DNA from 3 places in the Pantoea jilinensis genome. Region 3 is predicted to be linked to each of the others. Evidence: predicted binding sites of a transcription regulator. Region 3 holds the regulator's gene; each other region holds the start of a gene.

Region 1 (6,919 bases), 430 kb from region 3:
CGTAAAGTTCCCTTCTGAGTGCCTTGTTTGCGTAACGGTTTCTGTCAAAATGTTTCTCACTGCAGGATGCTCAGGAAACAGATATCGTCAGGATGATGGTAAGCCATGAGGCAGGAACGTAACGGAGCTTACGGCACAGTGAAGGTTTCAGGACGAAACAGGATCGCTCAGGATTGAGTAAGGGACACCTCCAGGATGGAGAATGAGAACCCCTCAGAAGAGGCGGTGGGCCAGGAGGCTAAGGATACATCAGGACGATGCGCGACAGGAGTTCGCACTGGACAAGTTGTCATGGAAGAGCAGGGAGCATAAACGTAGCAGGATAGCTGCAAACGAACCGGGAGCACTGTTTATACAGTGCTCCCTTTTTTTGTGCCTGTGCCAACAAGTGATATGCTTGCCGCCCATTTTTGACTGCTCGCTGGAGGTGGCGCATGGCGCCTGAACAATTAATTACGCAACGGCTGGAGCAACTGGAAGCGGTGATGCGTGAGCACCATCTCTGGCAAAGTACTCCTCCGGCCGAGGGTGCGCTTAAGAGCCAGGAACCTTTTTGCGTGGATACACTGGAACCGCTGCAATGGCTCCAGTGGGTCTTAGTCCCGCGGATGCATGCCCTGATTGCCGCGGGACATCCGCTGCCGCAAAACTTTGCCGTTGCCCCCTATTATGAAGTGGCGCTGGTACCTGACCAGCCCGGCATTGCGCCGCTGCTGCTGACCCTGCGTCAGCTGGATGCCTTGATGAAGGATGCTGCCCACTGATGCTGGAGATACTCTATCAGGATGAGTGGCTGGTTGCCGTTAACAAGCCCAGCGGCTGGCTGGTTCATCGCAGCTGGCTGGATCGCCATGAAACGGTGTTTGTGATGCAGACTGTTCGTGATCAGATCGGACAGCATGTCTTTACCGCGCATCGGCTGGATAAACCTACGTCAGGCGTGCTGCTGATGGGGCTTTCGAGTGAAGTCGGACGTCTGCTTTCCCTGCAGTTTGAACAGCACCAGATGCAGAAAACCTACCACGCCGTGGTGCGTGGCTGGCTGGAGAGCAGTGGAACGCTCGATTATCCGCTGGTGGAAGAGCTGGATAAAATTGCCGATAAACACGCCACTGAAGCGCGCACCGCACAGCCCGCCGTCACCGATTATCAGTCACTGGCCACCGTTGAGATGCCGGTCGGCATTGGTCGTTATCCCACGTCGCGCTACAGCCTTGTAGAGATGGCCCCTAAAACCGGTCGTAAGCATCAGCTGCGCCGCCATATGTCACACCTGCGTCATCCGATTATTGGTGATTCTGCGCACGGTGATCTGCGTCAGAACCGGGGTGCTGCCGAACATTTCGGCGCTAACCGACTGATGCTGCACGCCAGCAGCCTGGCATTGACCCATCCGGTGACCGGTGAACCATTGCTGATACGCGCCGGACTGGATGGCGTCTGGCAGAATCTGATGAATCAGTTTGGCTGGCAGGAACAGATTCCTGAGGTGCCGCGGGTTGAGTTTAACGCAGCGCCAGGACAGGATAGCGTTTCAGAATAAGGGAGAAAGCAGATGGCAAAGATTGGTATTTTTGTAGGTACGGTATACGGCAATGCATTGCTGGTGGCGGAAGAAGCGGAGCCGTTACTGCAACAGCAGGGGCACAGCGTCACCGTATTTGATGATCCGACGCTGGCAGACTGGCAGAACGGTGCCGGCGATGTGGCGTTAATCGTCACCTCAACCACCGGCCAGGGCGATTTGCCCGATTCGATTTCCGGTCTGTTCCATGCGATCAAAGATAAGCTGGGTCATCAGCCTGCGCTGCGCTACGGCGTGATTGCGCTGGGTGACAGCAGTTATGACCATTTCTGTGGCGCGGGCAAAGCGTTTGATGCGCTGCTGCAGGAGCAGGGCGCTCAGCGGGTTGGCGAAGTATTACTGGTTGATGCCACTGAAAACCCTGAGCCGGAAGCGGTCACCTCTCCATGGGTTGAAGCCTGGGGCGCACAGCTCTGATTGCAACGGCAGGCTTATCTATGCCCTGGCTGAGATAAGCCTGTGTTGCGCGCACGGCGATGTCAGTTGAGTGCAATATCAGGTGACAGGTGCCGGGTTAAACACAGCCAGCTGATTACGGATACCCCAGCGATCGGACCAGGTCTGCTTCCTGCCGCTGGCAATGTCCAGAATCAACTCAAACAGTCGCCAGCCCACCTGCTCAATACTCTCTTCACCCGTCGCAATCGTTCCGGCATTGATGTCCATCAGATCGTGCCAGCGCTCTGCCAGCGCATTGCGCGTCGCCATCTTGATCACCGGAATCGCGGCCAGACCGTAAGGCGTTCCGCGCCCGGTCGTGAACACCTGTAACGTGATACCGGATGCCAGTTGCTGCGTGCCGCAGACAAAATCGCTGGCGGGCGTCGCCGCATAAATTAATCCACGCCGCGTAGGCCGTTGACCCGGCGAGAGCACTTCGACAATGGCGCTGCGTCCCGATTTGGCGATCGATCCCAGTGCTTTTTCCACTACGTTGGCCAGGCCGCCTTTTTTGTTGCCGGGAGACGGGTTAGCGCTGCGATCGGTCTGGCCCTGGTCGAGGTAATTGTCATACCAGGCCATCTCCTCCAGTAAGCGCTTACCAACTTCCTGATTGATCACCCGTGGCGTCAGCAGGTGAATGGCATCACGCACTTCAGTGACTTCAGAGAACATCACGGTCGCCCCGCAGCGCACCAGCAGATCAGAGGCGAAGCCCACCGCCGGATTCGCCGTTACGCCTGAGAACGCATCGCTGCCTCCACACTGCATACCCACAATCAATTCTGCAGCGGAGCAGGTTTCGCGCTGGCGCGCATTGAGCCGCTGAAGATGACGTTCTGCGACCTGCAGAATCTCATTCACCATCGCACCGAAACCCACCAGCTTTTCATCCTGCAAACGCACGATGTCATGGTCGTCCAGTGAAATGGCCTGCACGTCAGGCGTGCCGGTCAGCAGGCGCTCAGGCTGCAACTTTTCGCAACCCAGACTGACGATCATCACTTCGCCGCCGAAATTGGCATTCAGTGCCAGATTATGAATGGTGCGAATCGGCACCACCGCAGCAGGCGCGTTGATCGCCACACCACAGCCATAAAGATGGTTCAGGGCGACGACGCCATCCACATTCGGAAAGCGTGGCAGCAGATCCCGTTCAATGATCTGCACGACATGATCCACCACACCCGCCACGCAGTGGACACTGGTGGTGATGCCGAGGAGATTACGCGTACCCACGCTGCCATCCGCATTCCGGTAACCTTCAAAGGTGTAACCTTCTAACGGCGGCAAATCAGGCGGAACCTGCTTGGCTAACGGCAGGCTCTCCAGCGGAGGGGCTTCTGGCAGCGCAACAAGAGATTCATCAATCCAGCTGCCCTGGGCAATATCCCGCAGCGCATAGCCGATAACTTCACCATATCGCACAATCTCTGCACCCTGGTTAATGGCGCTTAGCGCCACTTTATGGCCCTGCGGCACATGTTCAGTAAGCGTCAGGCCATCCGCAAACTGCGTGCCGGCTGGCAGACCCATGCTGTTGACCACAATCGCGACATTGTCATGCTCATGGACTTTGATATAGAGCGGTTGTTCATCTGTATTGGGTTTCATCGCTCACCTTCCTGTCTGTCGTGCCGTACTTGTGCGGCACGTTGTAATGTTCTGATCTGTCACACGCGTGTTTGCCAGCTTCAGTATAGGGAGGCGTCGCACGTGGCGCATTGTGCAAATGACCACCATTGAGGTATTTCACCGCGTTGTTTTGGGTCGCTTATCCAAAAGCAAGTGAAGAGCCTCACAAACAGCGGGGTAAAGCGTTGTCAGCGGCTAATTTCGCCATGGTATTTGCCACTTTCGTGAGCCACACCGCAGCCTTTTGTGCATCCGCAAGATAATCACTTCATTAATAAGTTTATTCCAGGGCGATACGCCAATGTGATCGCTACGGGCTGTTCTTATACTGAGTTTCGTTAGCCAAAGTCAGGTTATCTGTCACGACGTATTCCTCATCTGATGCAGGGGCAAAGGCGCGTTAATGACCGCAGCTGTCAGCAGCCGGATGAATAAATAAAAGTTTGCCAAAACAAAAAGATCGCCGTGTTTAACCCAATTTCTCTCTGATACCCAACGCGATGTGTATGCAGTCAGAGCGGATGTAGCTCACGCTATATTTCAGGAGTGCATCATGAATAGTTTCAGCCAGACCGCGGAAACGGTGCAGAAGCGCACCAATGCCCGTTACTGGATTGTGGTGATGTTATTTATCGTCACCTCATTCAACTACGGTGACCGCGCAACCATTTCAATTGCCGGTTCGGCGATGTCCAAAGATATCGGCCTTGATTCAGTCGGACTTGGCTATATCTTCTCAGCGTTCTCATGGGCGTATGTCATTGGTCAGATTCCGGGCGGCTGGCTGCTCGATCGCTTCGGCTCAAAACGCGTCTACTTCTGGAGCATCTTCACCTGGTCGCTGTTTACCTTTCTGCAAGGGTTCGTCGATCTGTTCAGCGGCTTTGGCATCATCATGTCGCTGTTTATTCTGCGTTTCCTGGTCGGCCTGGCTGAAGCACCTTCTTTCCCGGGCAACAGCCGCATAGTCGCAGCCTGGTTCCCGGCGCAGGAACGCGGCACGGCGGTGGCGATCTTCAACTCGGCCCAATACTTTGCCACCGTGATCTTCGCACCGATTATGGGCTGGCTGGTCTCTTCCGTGGGCTGGGCGCACGTGTTCTGGTTCATGGGCGGCCTGGGCATCATCCTCAGTTTCATCTGGCTCAAAGTGATACACGATCCCACCGATCATCCTGGCGTGAATAAAGCTGAACTGGAGTACATGGAACAGGGCGGCGCGCTCATCAACATGGATGTCAAAAAGAACACCCGAAAAGTGAGCTGGAGCGAGAAGTGGTTCCAGATCAAACAGCTGCTGACGTCACGCATGATGCTGGGCATCTATCTCGGTCAATACTGTGTTAACGCCTTAACCTACTTCTTTATCACCTGGTTCCCGGTCTATCTGGTACAGGCGCGCGGCATGTCGATTCTTAAAGCGGGCTTTGTTGCGTCGATTCCGGCGGTGTGCGGCTTCCTCGGCGGCGTACTGGGCGGGGTGATCTCTGACTGGCTGATGCGTAAAACCGGCTCGCTGAATATCGCACGTAAAACGCCAATCGTTCTCGGCATGCTGCTCTCTATCTCAATGGTGATGTGTAACTACACCAATACCGAATGGATGGTGGTGTTCTTTATGGCACTGGCCTTCTTTGGTAAAGGCATCGGCGCGCTGGGCTGGGCGGTGATGGCAGATACCGCGCCGAAAGAGATCAGCGGCCTGAGCGGTGGTTTGTTCAACATGTTCGGTAACTTCTCCGGCATCGTCACGCCTATCGCCATCGGTTACATCATTGCCACCAGCGGTTCATTTGAAGGCGCGCTGGTTTATGTGGGGATTCACGCCTTTGTCGCGGCATTCAGCTTCCTGGTCATTGCCGGCGATATCAAACGTGTCGAACTGAAAACCTGGCCTGGTAAGGATGCATCATGAATACGCAAAGTTCGCCGGTGATTACTGACATGCGGGTTATCCCGGTCGCCGGTTACGACAGTATGCTGCTCAATATTGGCGGTGCACACAACGCCTGTTTTACCCGCAACATTGTGGTGCTCACTGATAGTGCCGGTCACACCGGCGTCGGTGAGGCGCCGGGCGGCGACACCATCTATCAGACGCTGGTGGAGGCGATTCCGCAGGTGAAAGGCCAGCAGATTGCCCGAATGAATCGTCTGGTGCAGCAGGTGCACAAAGGCAATCAGTCCGCCGACTTCACCACTTTCGGTAACGGTGCATGGACCTTTGAATTGCGGGTCAATGCGGTGGCCGCACTTGAAGCCGCGCTGCTCGATCTGCTGGGACAGTGTCTGGGCGTACCGGTGGCTGAACTGCTGGGGCCGGGCAAACAGCGTGATGAAGTCACGGTGCTGGGCTACCTGTTCTATCTTGGCGACCGCCGTAAAACCGATCTTCCCTATCTGAGCGGTGATCAGGCCAGCCACGACTGGTATCACCTGCGTCATCAGGAAGCACTGACCAGCGATGCTGTCGTGCGCCTGGCTGAAGCGGCACAGGATAAATATGGCTTTAAAGATTTCAAGCTCAAAGGTGGCGTGCTGCCGGGTGAGCAGGAGATCGCCACGGCGGCGGCGCTCAAGCAGCGTTTTCCCGATGCCCGTATCACCGTCGATCCCAATGGAGCCTGGCTGCTGGATGAAGCCATCGCGCTGTGTAAAGGAATGCAGGATGTGCTGAGCTACGCCGAAGACCCCTGTGGCGCGGAGCAGGGCTATTCGGGCCGGGAAGTGATGGCTGAGTTCCGGCGCGCAACCGGCCTGCCCGTCGCCACAAATATGATCGCCACCAACTGGCGCGAGATGAACCACGCGGTGATGGTCAATGCGGTCGATATTCCGCTGGCCGATCCGCATTTCTGGACGCTGAGCGGTGCTGTTCGGGTCGCGCAGCTGTGCGATGAATGGGGCCTCACCTGGGGCTGTCACTCCAATAACCACTTTGATATTTCGCTGGCGATGTTTACCCATGTGGGTGCAGCAGCGCCAGGCAACCCGACCGCGATTGATACCCACTGGATCTGGCAGGAGGGCGATCAGCGCCTGACGAAAAATCCGCTGCAAATCCGCAACGGCAAAATTGCCGTACCGGATGCGCCTGGCCTGGGCATTGAGCTCGACTGGGAGCAGGTAAACAAAGCCCATCAGCTTTATCAGTCACTGCCCGCCGGTGCGCGTAACGACGCCACGGCGATGCAGTATCTGGTCCCTGGCTGGACTTTTGATCGCAAGCGTCCGGCATTTGGCCGTGCAACAGCATAA
Region 2 (6,919 bases), 940 kb from region 3:
TCAGTGCGCATTATTATTGCACTGGGTGTGGCGGGTCTGATTGTGACCCAGGGTACTGACCTGTCAGCCGGACGTCAGGTTGGTCTGGCTGCGGTTGTCGCCGCGACGTTGCTGCAGGCGATGGATAACGCGAACAAAGTCTTCCCGACGCTGGATACCGTGCCGATTCCACTGGTTATTCTGACCGTGTGCATCATCGGCGGTGTGATTGGTCTGGTCAACGGTGTGATTATTGCTTACCTGAAGGTAACGCCATTTATCACCACGCTGGGCACCATGATTATCGTTTACGGTATCAACTCACTCTATTATGACTTTGTTGGCGCATCACCGATTGCCGGTTTTGACGCAGGCTTCTCGAAATTCACCCAGGGCTTCTTGCGCTTTGGTGATTTCAAACTGTCGTTCATCACGTTCTACGCTGTGATTGCCATTATTTTCGTCTGGGTGCTGTGGAACAAAACCCGCTTCGGCAAAAACATTTTTGCTATCGGCGGTAACCCGGAAGCGGCGAAAGTGTCAGGCGTGAACGTCCCGATGAACCTGATCATGATCTATGCCCTGTCAGGTGTATTCTACGCCTTCGGCGGGATGCTGGAAGCGGGTCGTATCGGTTCTGCCACCAACAACCTCGGCTTTATGTATGAGCTGGATGCGATTGCGGCCTGTGTGGTCGGCGGCGTCTCCTTCGCCGGTGGTGTGGGTAGCGTAGCGGGCGTCGTGACCGGTGTACTGATCTTCACCGTTATCAACTACGGTCTGACCTATATCGGCGTCAACCCTTACTGGCAGTACATCATTAAAGGCGGCATCATTATCTTCGCCGTTGCGCTGGATTCACTGAAATACTCTCGTAAGAAGTAAGTCTGATTCAACGCTAAGAAAGCGGCCTTCGGGTCGCTTTTTTTATGGGCAGATGTTGTGAGGAATTGCTGTGAGATCGAGTCAGCGAAGGGAACAGGGTCAGATCGGAAAGACGCAAAACCTGTCATCCATGACACGCTCGGCTCGTGTTATTCCTCTGCAGAACGCTTTTTATGAGGGAGAGTGTTGGAGGCATTGCTGTGAGATCGAGTCTGCGAAGGGAACAGCGTCAGATCGGAAAGTCGCTAAGGCCAGTCCATGACATGCCCGGTTTCTTAAAGGCTGGGGTCGTTGCTGTGAGATCGAGGCTGCCAACGGAACACGGTCAGATCGGAAAGACGCAAAACCTGTCATCCATGACACGCTCGGCCCGCGTCGTCCCTGACGCGGGACGCTTTCCTCTTCTGACCCTGTTCCCTGCGCGTTGAGCTTAGTCGTTGCTGTCAGAATTCCCTGAACCTTGTACCTTGCTGCCAGACCGCAGCAAAGTGCTAACAATGCGATTTCAGCAAAGCTAAAAGAAGCCGCTGAGCGCCAGCTATTTCCGCAGTTTTTGTTCCAGCTCCAGCAGCTGCTCCGGCGTCACCGCAGGGTAACTCTGCGCATCTTCAGGGACATCACGTACGGCGGGAATAGGTACCAGCGGACCTAAGAAGCGAGGTTCACGCTTGAGCAGAAAGAGGTCCGCCAGCGCGCCCAGTCGGGCACCGACTTCACGGAAGCGCACGCTGAGCATGTTTTTAGGTGAGGGCACCGCATAGCACTGCGCCTGAATACCCAGCTGTAAGGCGATAAACAGCGCACGCTCACAGTGAAAACGCTGCGTGATAATAATGAAATCGTTGGTATCAAACACTTTACGTGTGCGAACGATGGAGTCCAGCGTACGGAACCCGGCATAATCGAGCACGATATCAGCCGGATCGACACCAGCTTTGATGAGGTCGCGTCGCATGGTCATCGGCTCGTTATAACTTTGCAGCGCGTTATCACCACTCAGCAGCAGGTAATTGACCTTGCCGCTGTTGTAGGCGTTCAGCGCGCCCTGAATGCGATAGAGGTAATACTGATTGATGACGCCGGTACGATAATATTTAGCCGTACCCAGCACCACGCCAACCTGACGATGGGGTAAAGAGGCGACATTTTCGTAGATAAAAGGCGCAGTTTTCCAGCTGATCCAACGATCAAGGCCGAGCGCCGTTGCCATCATCAGTAAGATGATGAAAAGCAGACCAATGGAAACGCGTTTCAGCATGCGCCTGGAGACTCGATGTCAGAATGTTGAGATGGGACAAGGCTACTTGAGCTGTCGCAGTGAAGCAAGTTACTGCCGGCTGGCTGTGCTATTTTTGAACACTGCCGGATCGCCTGCGATCCGGCAGTCTGAAGGTTAAATCGAGGTACGACGATAATGACGATACTGCGGCAGCCAGAAGTTGTTGGCGATAGCCTGTGACAACACATCCTCTGAGGTCACTACGGCGACACCCGCCAGCTGAGCCGCTTTACCCACTTCCATCGCAATGATTTTCGACACACCCTGAATATCTTTAATCTCAGGCAGCACCGGGCCTTCGCCTTCATTCACCAGCGGTGAACAGTCGGCGAGCGCACGGCTGGCGGTCATCAGCATGGTATCGGTAACGCGGCTGGCGCCTGACGCAATCACACCCAGCCCAATACCCGGGAAGATATAGGAGTTGTTGCACTGCGCAATCGGATAGGTTTTACCATTCCAGCTCACCGGTGAGAACGGGCTGCCCGTGGCGACCAGCGCGGCACCGTCAGTCCAGGCAATGATATCCGCAGGTGTGGCTTCCACGCGTGATGTCGGGTTCGACAACGGCATCACGATAGGGCGCTTACAGTGCTTGTGCATCTCGCGAATGATCTCTTCGGTGAACAGACCCGGCTGGCCGGAGACACCAATCAGAATATCGGGTTTCGCATTGCGTACGACATCCAGCAGCGAAATGGAATCATTGGTGATATCCCAGGTCTGCAGGTTTTCGCTTTTCTGCACCAGCTTGCTCTGGAAGTCGAGCAGGTTGGGGAGCTTATCAGTCAACAGACCAAAGCGATCCACCATCATTACCCGGCCACGCGCTTCATCATCACTCAGACCTTCTGATTTCATCTGCGCAATGATCTGTTCAGCGATTCCGCAACCCGCAGAACCGGCACCCAGGAACACCACTTTCTGCTCGCACAGGCGGCTACCGGCTGCGCGGCTGGCCGCAATCAGCGTGCCAACGGTCACGGCGGCGGTGCCCTGAATATCGTCGTTAAAGCAGCAGACTTCATCGCGATAGCGGTTCAGCAGCGGCATAGCATTCTTCTGGGCGAAATCTTCAAACTGCAACAGCACTTTCGGCCAGCGGCGCTTAACGGCCTGAATAAACTCATTCACGAACGTATCATACTCTTCGCCAGTGATACGCGGATGACGCCAGCCCATGTAGAGCGGATCGTTCAGCAACTGCTGATTGTTGGTGCCGACATCCAGCACAACCGGCAGCGTGTACGCCGGGCTGATGCCGCCACAGGCGGTATAGAGCGAAAGCTTACCAATCGGGATACCCATGCCACCGATGCCCTGATCGCCGAGGCCCAGAATACGTTCGCCATCAGTCACCACAATCACCTTCACATTCTGCTTGGTGGCGTTTTGCAGCATATCTTCGATGCGATCGCGGTTTGGGTAGGAGATGAACACGCCACGCGCACGGCGGTAGATTTCAGAGAAGTGTTCACACGCTGCGCCAACGGTCGGGGTGTAGATAATCGGCATCATCTCTTCGAGATGGTTATCCAGCAGGCGGTAAAACAGCGTTTCGTTGGTGTCCTGGATGTTGCGCAGGTAGACATGCTTATCGTTATTGTTTTTGAAGTCCTGGAACTGACGCCAGGCACGCTGCGCCTGCTCTTCAATCGATTCTACGGCTTCTGGCAGCAGACCATTGAGGTTGAATTCGTTACGTTCTTCGATACTGAAGGCGCTGCCTTTGTTTAACAGGGGAAATTCCAGCAAAATCGGGCCAGCATAAGGGATATACAGCGGGCGTTTACTTTCGTAGTCGAGTTCCATGCAGTGATGCTCCGGTTGCAGTGTTGTCTGGCGTCACGCCGGAAAGGTAGCGCCAGTTTTCTTACCCGTTATAGCTCAGACTGCAGGCCCGGCAGCGGCAGGGTAACCGCTCCAGAAAGATTCACGACCGCGGTGCCATCCTGCAACCTGAATTATTCAGAGTAATTTGTGATCACGTGAATTCTGGCGCCAGATCCTATGAAATTTCCCGCAGAAGTACAGCGTTTGTTCATAAAAGCTCACAAAACTGTGGCCTCTCTGACAGCGGGTTATGCTTTGTACAGCGTCACCTGCAGCAGCTCACCGCAACCAAATGTCTCAAGTGTTGCCTGTGTGGCGGCGAACTGGCTTAACGTGGCATTTTCTACTTCGGCTAAAACCGCTTTTTTTATCTGATGAACATCGCCGCCCTGCATGTTCAGCAAGACCAGCGCCGCCTGAAGTGGCGGGAAGCTTGGGTTGAACGCGGCATTTTCCGCATAGCGACCCGCGACAATCGCGCCATCCTGGGTCAGCAGGGCAACACCAGCGTGTGACTGACTGTAAGGCGCATGGCTGGCATTGGCGGCGGCCACGGCGGCCTGTACCAGTTCATCGCCCTCGGCCACGTAACCATGATCAACCTCGTCCATCAGGAAGGTTGTGATGTCGAGATCGCGTGGGCCAAAGGCATAGGGCAGATAGTCGGCCAGGGTGCTGATCGCGCGCTTTGGCAGGCTGATACGAATGCTGGTGCCGCTGTTCAGCTCGTTCATAAACTGACGGCAGTGCCCGCACGGCGTGTAGTTAACGGTTATCGTCTCAAGCTGGCGCTCGCCACGCAGCCACGCATGGGTAATGGCGCTCTGCTCGGCGTGAACCGTCTGCTGCATCGCCGTGCCGATAAATTCCATGTTGGCCCCAAAGTACCAGTTGCCGCTGACGCCACGGGCAATCGCCCCGACGTTAAAATGCGACACGGTAGCCACGGCGCAGGACGCCGCCAGAGGCAGCAGCGCCAGCGCCAGTGCATCGGCATCCATCTGGGTCTGTTGTTGCAGCGAGGCGACCTGGTCGGCGCTGAGCACGGCGTTGAAGTCAGCCTCGTTCAGCAGGGGAGCCAGTGCAGTTTGCAGCGTTGACGGCAATGCCTCAAAAGCGGAGAGGAAACGGGATTGCATGTGAGCCTCATTAAATTCAGCAGGGCGATGTGCCAGTCACCGGTTTATATGTGATCCACATCGCTCTGACAATGTAACCTGTGTTGCATGTTTCAACTTTGCGAGATCTATCGCAAAGTTTCAGCCAAACCAGTGCAGCAGGAGCGGAAAAATAAAGGGCGCCAGCAGTGAGGTGATGATGCCGCAGATCACCAGCGCCAGTGAACTGAAGGCGCCCTCCTGATAGTCGAGCTCGGCCGCGCGTGCTGTGCCCAGGGCATGTGACGCATTGCCAATTGCCAGTCCGCGCGCGGCTTTAGACTTCACGCCCAGCAGATTCAGTACCGTGTGCCCGAACACCGCACCCAGCACCCCGGCAATAAGTACACAAATAGCGCTGATAGCGGGGATACCATGCAGCGAGCCGGAGACAGCCATCGCGATGGGTGTGGTCACGGATTTGGGCATGATCGTGGCGGCAATTTCGGGCGTGGCACCCATCCACAGAGCAATAGCAGTACCTGAACTCATGGCGGTCACACTGCCAATAAAGCAGACGCCGATAATGGACTTCCAGCGGGCACGAATCTGGTGCATCTGCTCATACAGCGGCAATGCCAGCGCAACCACGGCCGGTTGCAACAGCTGATTGAGAATCTCACTGCCTGCGAAATAGCGCGAGTAGGGCAGCTGTAACAGCAGCAGTATCGGGATAATGATCGCCATCGCCACCAGCAGCGGATTGAGCAGCGAGATCTTCAGTTTTATCGCCAGCTTGCGTGCCAGAAAAAAGGCAGCCAGCGTCAATGGCAGCGACCACCATATCTCACTCATCAGCAGACTCCCCGGCCGGACGGCGGCTGTGAAGCTTGTGGGCACTTACGCCAACAATGGAGAGGACCAGCAGGGTGCTGACGACGCAGGAGACAACGATAGGGCCGAACTGCGCGGTAAGAATATCGGTGTAGCTCATTACCCCGACGCTAATCGGCACAAACAGCAGCGCCATATAGCGAATCAGCAGATGGCATCCCGGCTTCACCCAGCTCACTGGCAGAATCTGTGACGCAAGCAGGGCAAACAGAATTAACATCCCCAGAATGCTGCCGGGCATTTTGATAGGCAGCAGCGAGGCGATACCGATACCGGCGTATAAGCAGAGATAAATGATGATAAAAGCGCGAAGATAACGTCCGCAGACAGACAGCACGGTGAGCATGGCAGGCTCCTGTTTTCACTGAGCTTCATCATACGCATTAACCGCTTAGCGTGCTAGCGATCACACTTATGGGTACAGGGCAGTGCCGGGTGAAGCGTGCCGGGAAAGAAAAGGAGAGGTTGGGTAGTCGTGGGAACAGAGAAGAGAAAACCCTTCGCGCCAGAGCTAAGGCACGAAGGGTTTCAGAACGGCAGTGTGCTTTGCAGCTTAAACCGCAGAGGGCAGACCTTTACTTAACCGGCATGCCCGGTACAGCACCGCTATCAACGGACAACACGAACAGATCTTTCCCGCCCGGACCCGCTGACAGCACCATACCTTCGGAGATGCCGAAGCGCATTTTACGCGGCGCCAGGTTGGCCACGATGATGGTCATTTTACCGACCAGCACAGAGGGATCAGGATAAGCGGCGCGGATGCCCGAGAAAATCTGACGCTTTTCACCGCCCAGGTCGAGTTGCAGACGCAGCAGCTTGTCTGAACCTTCAACCCGTTCCGCCTGCTCGATTAGCGCAACGCGCATATCCACTTTGGCGAAATCGTCGATGGTGATGGTGTCACCAATCGGCGCATCTGCCAGCGGACCGGTTGCGGCTGGTGCACTTG
Region 3 (6,919 bases):
CTGTAACCGTTCTGGCTGACGAACATGATGGTCATCAGGATCCAGTAAGGTTTGGGGATGTTGAAGAACAGCGCCAGTGCACTGCCCAGCATCAGCATTACCGCAAAGCGTCCGGCGGTGCGCAGCGCTGACGAGCGAAAAGAGAGATAACTGCGCAGCGCCGGTAACAGCGGCAGACGGCGCTGACGATCCGCCATCAGATCACGCTGATACAGCGGTTTCTGCGTGCGCAGCACCCGCGCAATGCGGTTGAAGTGGTAAAGACAGAAGTTACCCACCGGATTGTCGGGATGCTGATGGGCGATCTTCTCCAGCGCGCCAAGCTGTTTGTCCATCGCAAAGCGATCGGGTAGCTGATGATAAAGGATGTTATCCGCCAGCACCCGTAGCCGGGCCGAAATGGTTTTGGCATTCCAGCGGATCACCGCTTCGGCATGGCTCTGTTCGACCAGCTTCTGCACCTCTTCCGGCCGATGCAGACTAACCGAGATGTGTTCCTGCAGATCCAGCGCCACCTGAAAGGCGCGCGTCAGCCGCTTATGGCTGTGATCGCGGCTTGCCGACAGCATGTGCATCTGCTGATAGCAGGTGTTAATCAGATCGACCACTTTCTGCTGACGCGCCAGCAGCGGCGGCAGTGCCTTTTCCGGGTCGGTCAGCTGCGTCAGCAGGGTGTATTTGGCGTCGCAGTAGTTAGCCAGCTCGCGGTAGATCAGGCTGAGGCTTTCGCGCATCGGCTGCTCTTTCCACAGCCAGAACCAGAACCAGTTAAACAGCCCATACCAGAGCGTGCCGCCGATGTAGAGCAGCGGGGTAACATAGATGGGCATGCGGCCAATGAGGCTCAGGGTAAAAATGGCGGCGATAAGCGTGCCGGGCAGCAGACGACCATGCAGCGGGCTGATCTCACCCGTCACGCCGAGCAGCAGGGGCATGGCGAACAGGATGAGCGGCAGCGGAATGGCATGCAGGGTGAGCCACTGAATCAGGAAGCTGCCGAGGGCAAACAGGCTGCCACCCACAATCAGGCGTTTGAAAAAGCGTTTATGCGGGGTATCCAGACCGGCAATATTGCAGCAGGCAGGCACTAACGAGAACAGCAGACCTTTTTGCAGGTCGCCAGCCAGCCAGCCCAGCGCGACGGGCAGACAAAGCACCAGCGTTTGCCGCAAGGCGTAGTTGACTTCAGGATGGTAAATAATTCGACGCCACATCGGCCCAACACAAACAATAACGGCGTGATGTTGCCATCACGCCGTGGGTGACAGGAATTAGCGGGTGCCGTAAACGACGATGGTTTTGCCGTGTGCGGAGATCAGGTTCTGATCTTCCAGCATCTTCAAAATACGGCCCACGGTTTCGCGTGAACAACCCACAATCTGGCCAATTTCCTGACGAGTGATTTTAATTTGCATGCCGTCGGGATGCGTCATGGCATCTGGCTGCTTCGCCAGGTTGAGCAGGGTCTGTGCAATGCGTCCGGTGACGTCGAGGAAAGCGAGGTTACCCACTTTTTCAGACGTGACCTGCAGGCGACGCGCCATCTGCGAGGAGAGTCGCATCAGGATGTCGGGATTAACCTGAATCAGCTGACGGAATTTCTTGTAAGAAATCTCCGCCACTTCGCACGCGCTTTTCGCACGTACCCAGGCGCTGCGCTCCTGGCCTTCTTCGAACAGGCCAAGCTCACCAATGAAATCGCCCTGATTCAGGTAGGAAAGAATCATCTCTTTGCCTTCTTCATCTTTAATCAGAACCGCGACGGAACCTTTCACGATGTAGTAAAGCGTTTCTGCTTTTTCACCTTGGTGAATCAGCGTACTTTTGGATGGATACTTGTGAATATGGCAATGGGACAGGAACCATTCGAGTGTAGGGTCTGTTTGCGGTTTGCCGAGAACCATTCGCTATTATCCTCTGTTGTAATCGTGCCCAAAATACAGGGGGCAGTTTTCCCTGTCAGGCGGTGAAAGCTTCAAGCGTTTCCCTTTCAGGAAATTATTCGGGCCGCATCAGGCGCAGTGCGCATCATTCTTCCCGGCTTCGCCATCGGGTGACGAAAAATATTTTCAGCACTGTTTGTAGCACAGCTTTTGCCGACTGTCTTGTGTTGTCTCGCTTCAGCTACAGGCGGATTTCTCTGGATTGCTGTTTACCAGGCGAAAGCGTACTCTGGCGACAAAACAGCGTATTCCGGAGCAAAAATCATGCAGGCAAGAGTGAAGTGGGTAGAAGGACTGACATTCCTCGGAGAATCCTCATCCGGCCATCAGATACTGATGGATGGAAATTCGGGCGATAAAGCGCCCAGCCCAATGGAGATGGTGCTGATGGCGGCCGGCGGATGCAGCGCGATTGACGTGGTATCAATTCTGCAAAAAGGCCGTAACGATGTGGCTGATTGTGAAGTAAAACTGACCTCAGAACGTCGTGAAGAGGCGCCGCGAATCTTTACGCACATCAACCTGCATTTTATCGTGAGTGGTAAAGCGCTCCAGGATAAAGCGGTCTCACGCGCGGTGGATCTTTCTGCTGAAAAATATTGTTCGGTGGCCATCATGCTGGGTAAAGGCGTGACGATTACGCATAGCTATGAAGTGATTGAGCTGTAACAGGCTGAAGGGCATTTTAAAGTCGCGGGCCAATTCGGAGTCGGTCTGGTGTCGTGCCGTTCCTGCATAGAGAGTCCGCTTTAAGACTATGCCCGCGCTATTACGCACCTCATCCCTGAGGTGCGCCCATACCGGGCCAACGCTTTGCGTTGTTTAAAAACGCTCCCGGCGTTTTTGTCCCAGTCGCGGGACGCTTTCCTCTTCTGACCCTGTTCCCGGCGTGTTGAGCTTAGGTGTTGCTGTAAGATTCTTTGTCACCAGGTTTTTTCAGTGGCGACCTTTCTGAAAACGGATGTGGTTGCCGGACGTGAAGCGAAGGGAGCATATGCCTGTAGCAAAGCATAGCGGGCCAGGGATGGCCCGCGCTGAGCCTGCCAGGGATGGCGGTTTTGCGTCTTTGCGAAAGGTGTATGCTCCCTGAAGCCAGCTCAGCAGTAAGCCTTTCCCCGCAGAAATGCCAGTTTTACATCTTTGCGAAAGGCCTCTGCTCTCTGCGTTTTTTTTGCTGACCTCTTACTCTATCCGCTTACCTTCCATCAGCCGCTTCACCAGCGGACCCATGATCAGCTCCATCGCCAGACCCATTTTGCCGCCGGGCACGACCAGCGTATTGATGTGCGAGATAAACGAACCCTGCAGCATCGCCAGCAGGTAGGGGAAGTCGATATCTTCCAGCGCCTGGAAATGAATCACCACAAGGCTCTCATCCAGTGACGGAATGGCGCGGGCAGCGAACGGGTTTGAGGTGTCGACGGTCGGGACGCGCTGAAAGTTGATGTGGGTGCGCGAGAACTGTGGCGTGATGAAATTGATGTAATCTTCCATCGAACGCACCACGGAATCCATCACTGCTTCGCGTGAATGACCGCGCTCGCCGGTGTCGCGCACCAGCTTCTGAATCCACTCCAGGTTAACAATGGGCACAACGCCCACCAGCAAATCAACCTGTTCCGCCACGTTATGCTGCGCCGTCACCACGCCGCCGTGCAGTCCTTCATAGAACAGAATGTCAGTGTTCTGCGGCAGCGGCTGCCAGGGCGTAAAGGTGCCGGGCACCTGATTCCACGGTACGGCTTCATCGTAGGTGTGCAGATATTTACGCGACTGGCCCTGTCCGCTTTGACCATACTCTTTAAAGCTCTGCTCCAGCAGACCAAAGTCATTGGCTTCCGGGCCAAAGTAGCTGACGTGACGTCCTAAATCGCGCGCCTTACGAATCGCCATATCCATTTCAGGGCGGGTAAAGCGGTGAAAGCTGTCGCCTTCAAGCTCAGCAGCATGAAGATCGAGCTGCTGAAAGATTTTACGAAACGCGAGGCTGGTGGTGGTGGTTCCTGCACCGCTGGAACCGGTCACCGCGATAATGGGATGACGTGCAGACATAGAAAAGCTCCCTGTGAGGTCGGGCGATGAGCATTGTTATCATGAAATGATGCCGGGTGCATCAGCCACGAAATTCTTTGCGCGGCATGATATTGACCGATTCATGCAGTTCCGACCACACCAGCACCACTTCACCGGTTTCCAGCTGGCGTCGCACATCAGCTACCTTGTCCAGGAGGCTGCGTTCCTGCTCGCCATAGTCTGTGCCTTCACGCAGCACAAAGGTTTCAATCAGATTTTCAAGGGTCTCAGGTGAGACCTGTTGCCAGGGAATAATCACAAGATCAGTTATCCAGAAAAGGGGCGATCCACTGCGGGATGCGCTGTTCCAGCCACATTTCAGGCTGGCGTAGCGTTCCGCCGACAAAACCGACGTGGCCGCCGTAGGGTGTCAGTTGATAAGTAATAGTGGCAGATAATTGGCTGCTGTGCGGGATCACCTCATCACTCATAAAGGGATCGTCTTTGGCGTGGATAATCAGCAGCGGTTTCTCTGTGTGTTTCAGCCAGGGCATGGCGCTGGCACGATGATAGTAATCTGCTGCATCGACAAAACCGTGGGCGCGGGCTGTAATCGCATCATCAAAATCGCGCAGTCGCCGCATCGCTTTGAGCTGTGCCAGATTAACCGGCAGGGTGTCCGGCCAGGCATGCAGTTTGCGGCGGGCATTTTTCTTGAGCTGCGCCAGCAGGTAGTACTGATAGAAGCGCGAGAAGCCGCGTTCCAGTTTCACGCTGCACGGTTCCAGCAGCAGCGGGGCGGAGACAATCACGGCGGCATCTACCTCCGCTGCGGCACCCTGCTGGCCGAGCAGGCAGCCCAGCATGTTGCCGCCCAGCGAGAAACCCACGGCGGCGGTAGGCACATGACCCCAGCGGGTGCGCAGCCAGCGCAGGAAGAAGCGGGCATCTTCAGTTTCGCCGGAGTGATAGATGCGGTTCAGCCGGTTAGGTTCGCCGCTGCAGCCGCGAAAATGCATCACTACTGCCAGCCAGCCGCGTGCGCGGCAGATCGCCATCAGGCCATGAATATAGGGACTCTGAAAGCTGCCCTCCAGTCCATGAAACAGCACCACGCGCGGTTTATGCTGCGCCAGCTGCGGATCTTCGCTCCAGGCGAGATCGACGAAATCGCCATCGGGCAGATCGAGACGCTGCCAGTGAGGAGCGAAGGTGATACGGCGACGTAACAGGCGCGGCAGCATCGTCTGCAGATGCGCGTTACGCAGCGTGTCAGGTGGTCTGAACTGCTCGTTTTCCGGGCCGGTAAATTTCATGTGGTAAAAGCTTGTCTGTTCCATATCACACTGTTAGCTTCGATAAGTTTTTTATTGCAGGGTAAGGAGTACCCGATTGCCATGGAACTGAGTCTTTTCTTATCAATGTTGGGATTTCTGTGGGTCGCGGCCATTACGCCAGGCCCCAATAATATGTTACTCACCGCCTCGGGCGCTAATTTTGGCTTTCTGCGCACGATTCCGCTGATGATCGGCATCATGATCGGCATGCAGGTGATGCTGCTGATGGTGGCCTTTGGCGTAGGCGGTTTGATCCTGCTCTATCCCTCGCTGCATCTGATGCTGAAAATCGCCGGTAGCCTCTATCTGCTCTGGCTGGCGTGGAAGATAGCCACCGCCAGCTATGCAAAGCTGGAAACTGACCAGGCACCGGATGCGCCAATGCCGTTCTGGCAGGGCGGGCTGCTACAGCTGATCAACCCCAAAGCCTGGCTGATGGCGCTGGGCGCGGTCGCCAGCTTCAGTCTGGCCGGTGATGCGTATCGTCATTCCGTGATGGCCATAAGCGTCGGTATGTTTCTGGTTAATCTGGTGTCGGGCGTCATCTGGATGGGATTTGGCGCGATGATTGGTCGCATTCTGCGCAGTCGCCGCGCCTGGAGAATATTTAACCTCGCCATGGGGCTGCTGACCGCTGCCTGCGTGCTATTAATCTGGCACTGAGTCAGCTGGATGCGCGTTCAACGCGCGTCCAGGGCAGCACCTCACGCATCACCGGCGCGTTCGGGTTGCGGATCTTCTGCAGCAGCAGCTGCACACTGCGCGCGCCCAGTTGGTTCATCGGTTGCTCGATGGTGGTCAGTGGCGGATTGAGGCTGCGGGTAAACGACACACCATCAAACCCGACCACCGCCAGATCTTCCGGCACGCGCAGACCGGCTTCCAGCGCCGCATGCACCACGCCCACCGCCAGCACGTCTGACACCGCAAACACTGCGTCCGGCGGTTCCGGTAGCGCCATGAGTTCTCTCAGTGCCTGGCTGCCCGCCTCACAGGAGATCTCGTAGGTATAGGAGATGCCGGACCATGCATATCCCAGCTCCTCAATTGCCTGCCGGTAACCCTTTTCCCGATGATGTGAGTACAGGTAACGCATATCGCCATTGACCAGCCCGATGCGTTTACGCCCTTTCCCGGCGAGATAATGGACGGTGTCGCGGGCTGCCTCCTGGTGATCAATGCTGACTGAGGAGGCGGGGATATCCGGATCAAATTCACAGCACTGCACCCAGGGCGCACCGGCGATCAGCGCCTGTAAATCCGGTAAGCCTGAAGCAGCATCCATGGTAATAACGCCATCCACCACTTTTCCGGTCAGCAGCGAAAGATAGGCGGCTTCACGCTGAAGCTGCGAGGCGGAGTTGCAAAGCAGAATGTGATAGCCGTGCAGTTCTGCTTCGGCTTCAATGCCCTGAACCACGCGCGAACAGAAGGGGTTGGTAATATCCGAGATCAGCACCAGCAGCATGTGGCTTTGCGCCGTCCGCAGCTGACGCGCCAGTAAGTTGGGCTGATAGTCGCAGGCAGAGATTGCCGCCAGAACTTTCTCACGCGTATCGGGCTTTACGCCGGGATGCGCGTTGAGAACCCGCGATACCGTGGCTTTGGAAACGCCAGCCAGCTGAG

The links. The regulator CRP, encoded in region 3, controls carbon source genes, mostly activating them, when cyclic AMP is high. The targets are predictions, from matches to a motif close to ATGTGANNNNNNTCACAT.
Region 1: the regulator CRP is predicted to act here: its motif matches at 3,813-3,830, upstream of garD (galactarate dehydratase).
Region 2: the regulator CRP is predicted to act here: its motif matches at 5,164-5,181, upstream of cdd (cytidine deaminase).

Annotation. Positions count from the first base shown of each region.
Region 1 is NZ_CP077746.1:847,378-854,296, forward strand. It holds gene KTJ90_RS04045 (YqcC family protein) at 435-764, shown strand; gene truC (tRNA pseudouridine(65) synthase TruC) at 764-1,543, shown strand; gene KTJ90_RS04055 (flavodoxin) at 1,556-2,002, shown strand; gene garD (galactarate dehydratase) at 2,081-3,640, opposite strand; gene KTJ90_RS04065 (MFS transporter) at 4,215-5,576, shown strand; gene KTJ90_RS04070 (enolase C-terminal domain-like protein) at 5,573-6,919, shown strand.
Region 2 is NZ_CP077746.1:1,362,058-1,368,976, forward strand. It holds gene mglC (galactose/methyl galactoside ABC transporter permease MglC) at 1-864, shown strand, start outside; gene sanA (outer membrane permeability protein SanA) at 1,403-2,122, opposite strand; gene KTJ90_RS06365 (NAD-dependent malic enzyme) at 2,258-3,955, opposite strand; gene cdd (cytidine deaminase) at 4,225-5,115, opposite strand; gene KTJ90_RS06375 (CidB/LrgB family autolysis modulator) at 5,236-5,928, opposite strand; gene KTJ90_RS06380 (CidA/LrgA family protein) at 5,921-6,313, opposite strand; gene metG (methionine--tRNA ligase) at 6,543-6,919, opposite strand, start outside.
Region 3 is NZ_CP077746.1:420,435-427,353, forward strand. It holds gene KTJ90_RS01920 (YccS/YhfK family putative transporter) at 1-1,214, opposite strand, end outside; gene crp (cAMP-activated global transcriptional regulator CRP) at 1,272-1,904, opposite strand; gene KTJ90_RS01930 (OsmC family protein) at 2,208-2,612, shown strand; gene KTJ90_RS01935 (phosphoribulokinase) at 3,126-3,995, opposite strand; gene KTJ90_RS01940 (YheU family protein) at 4,057-4,275, opposite strand; gene KTJ90_RS01945 (hydrolase) at 4,280-5,296, opposite strand; gene KTJ90_RS01950 (LysE family translocator) at 5,354-5,956, shown strand; gene KTJ90_RS01955 (LacI family DNA-binding transcriptional regulator) at 5,958-6,919, opposite strand, start outside.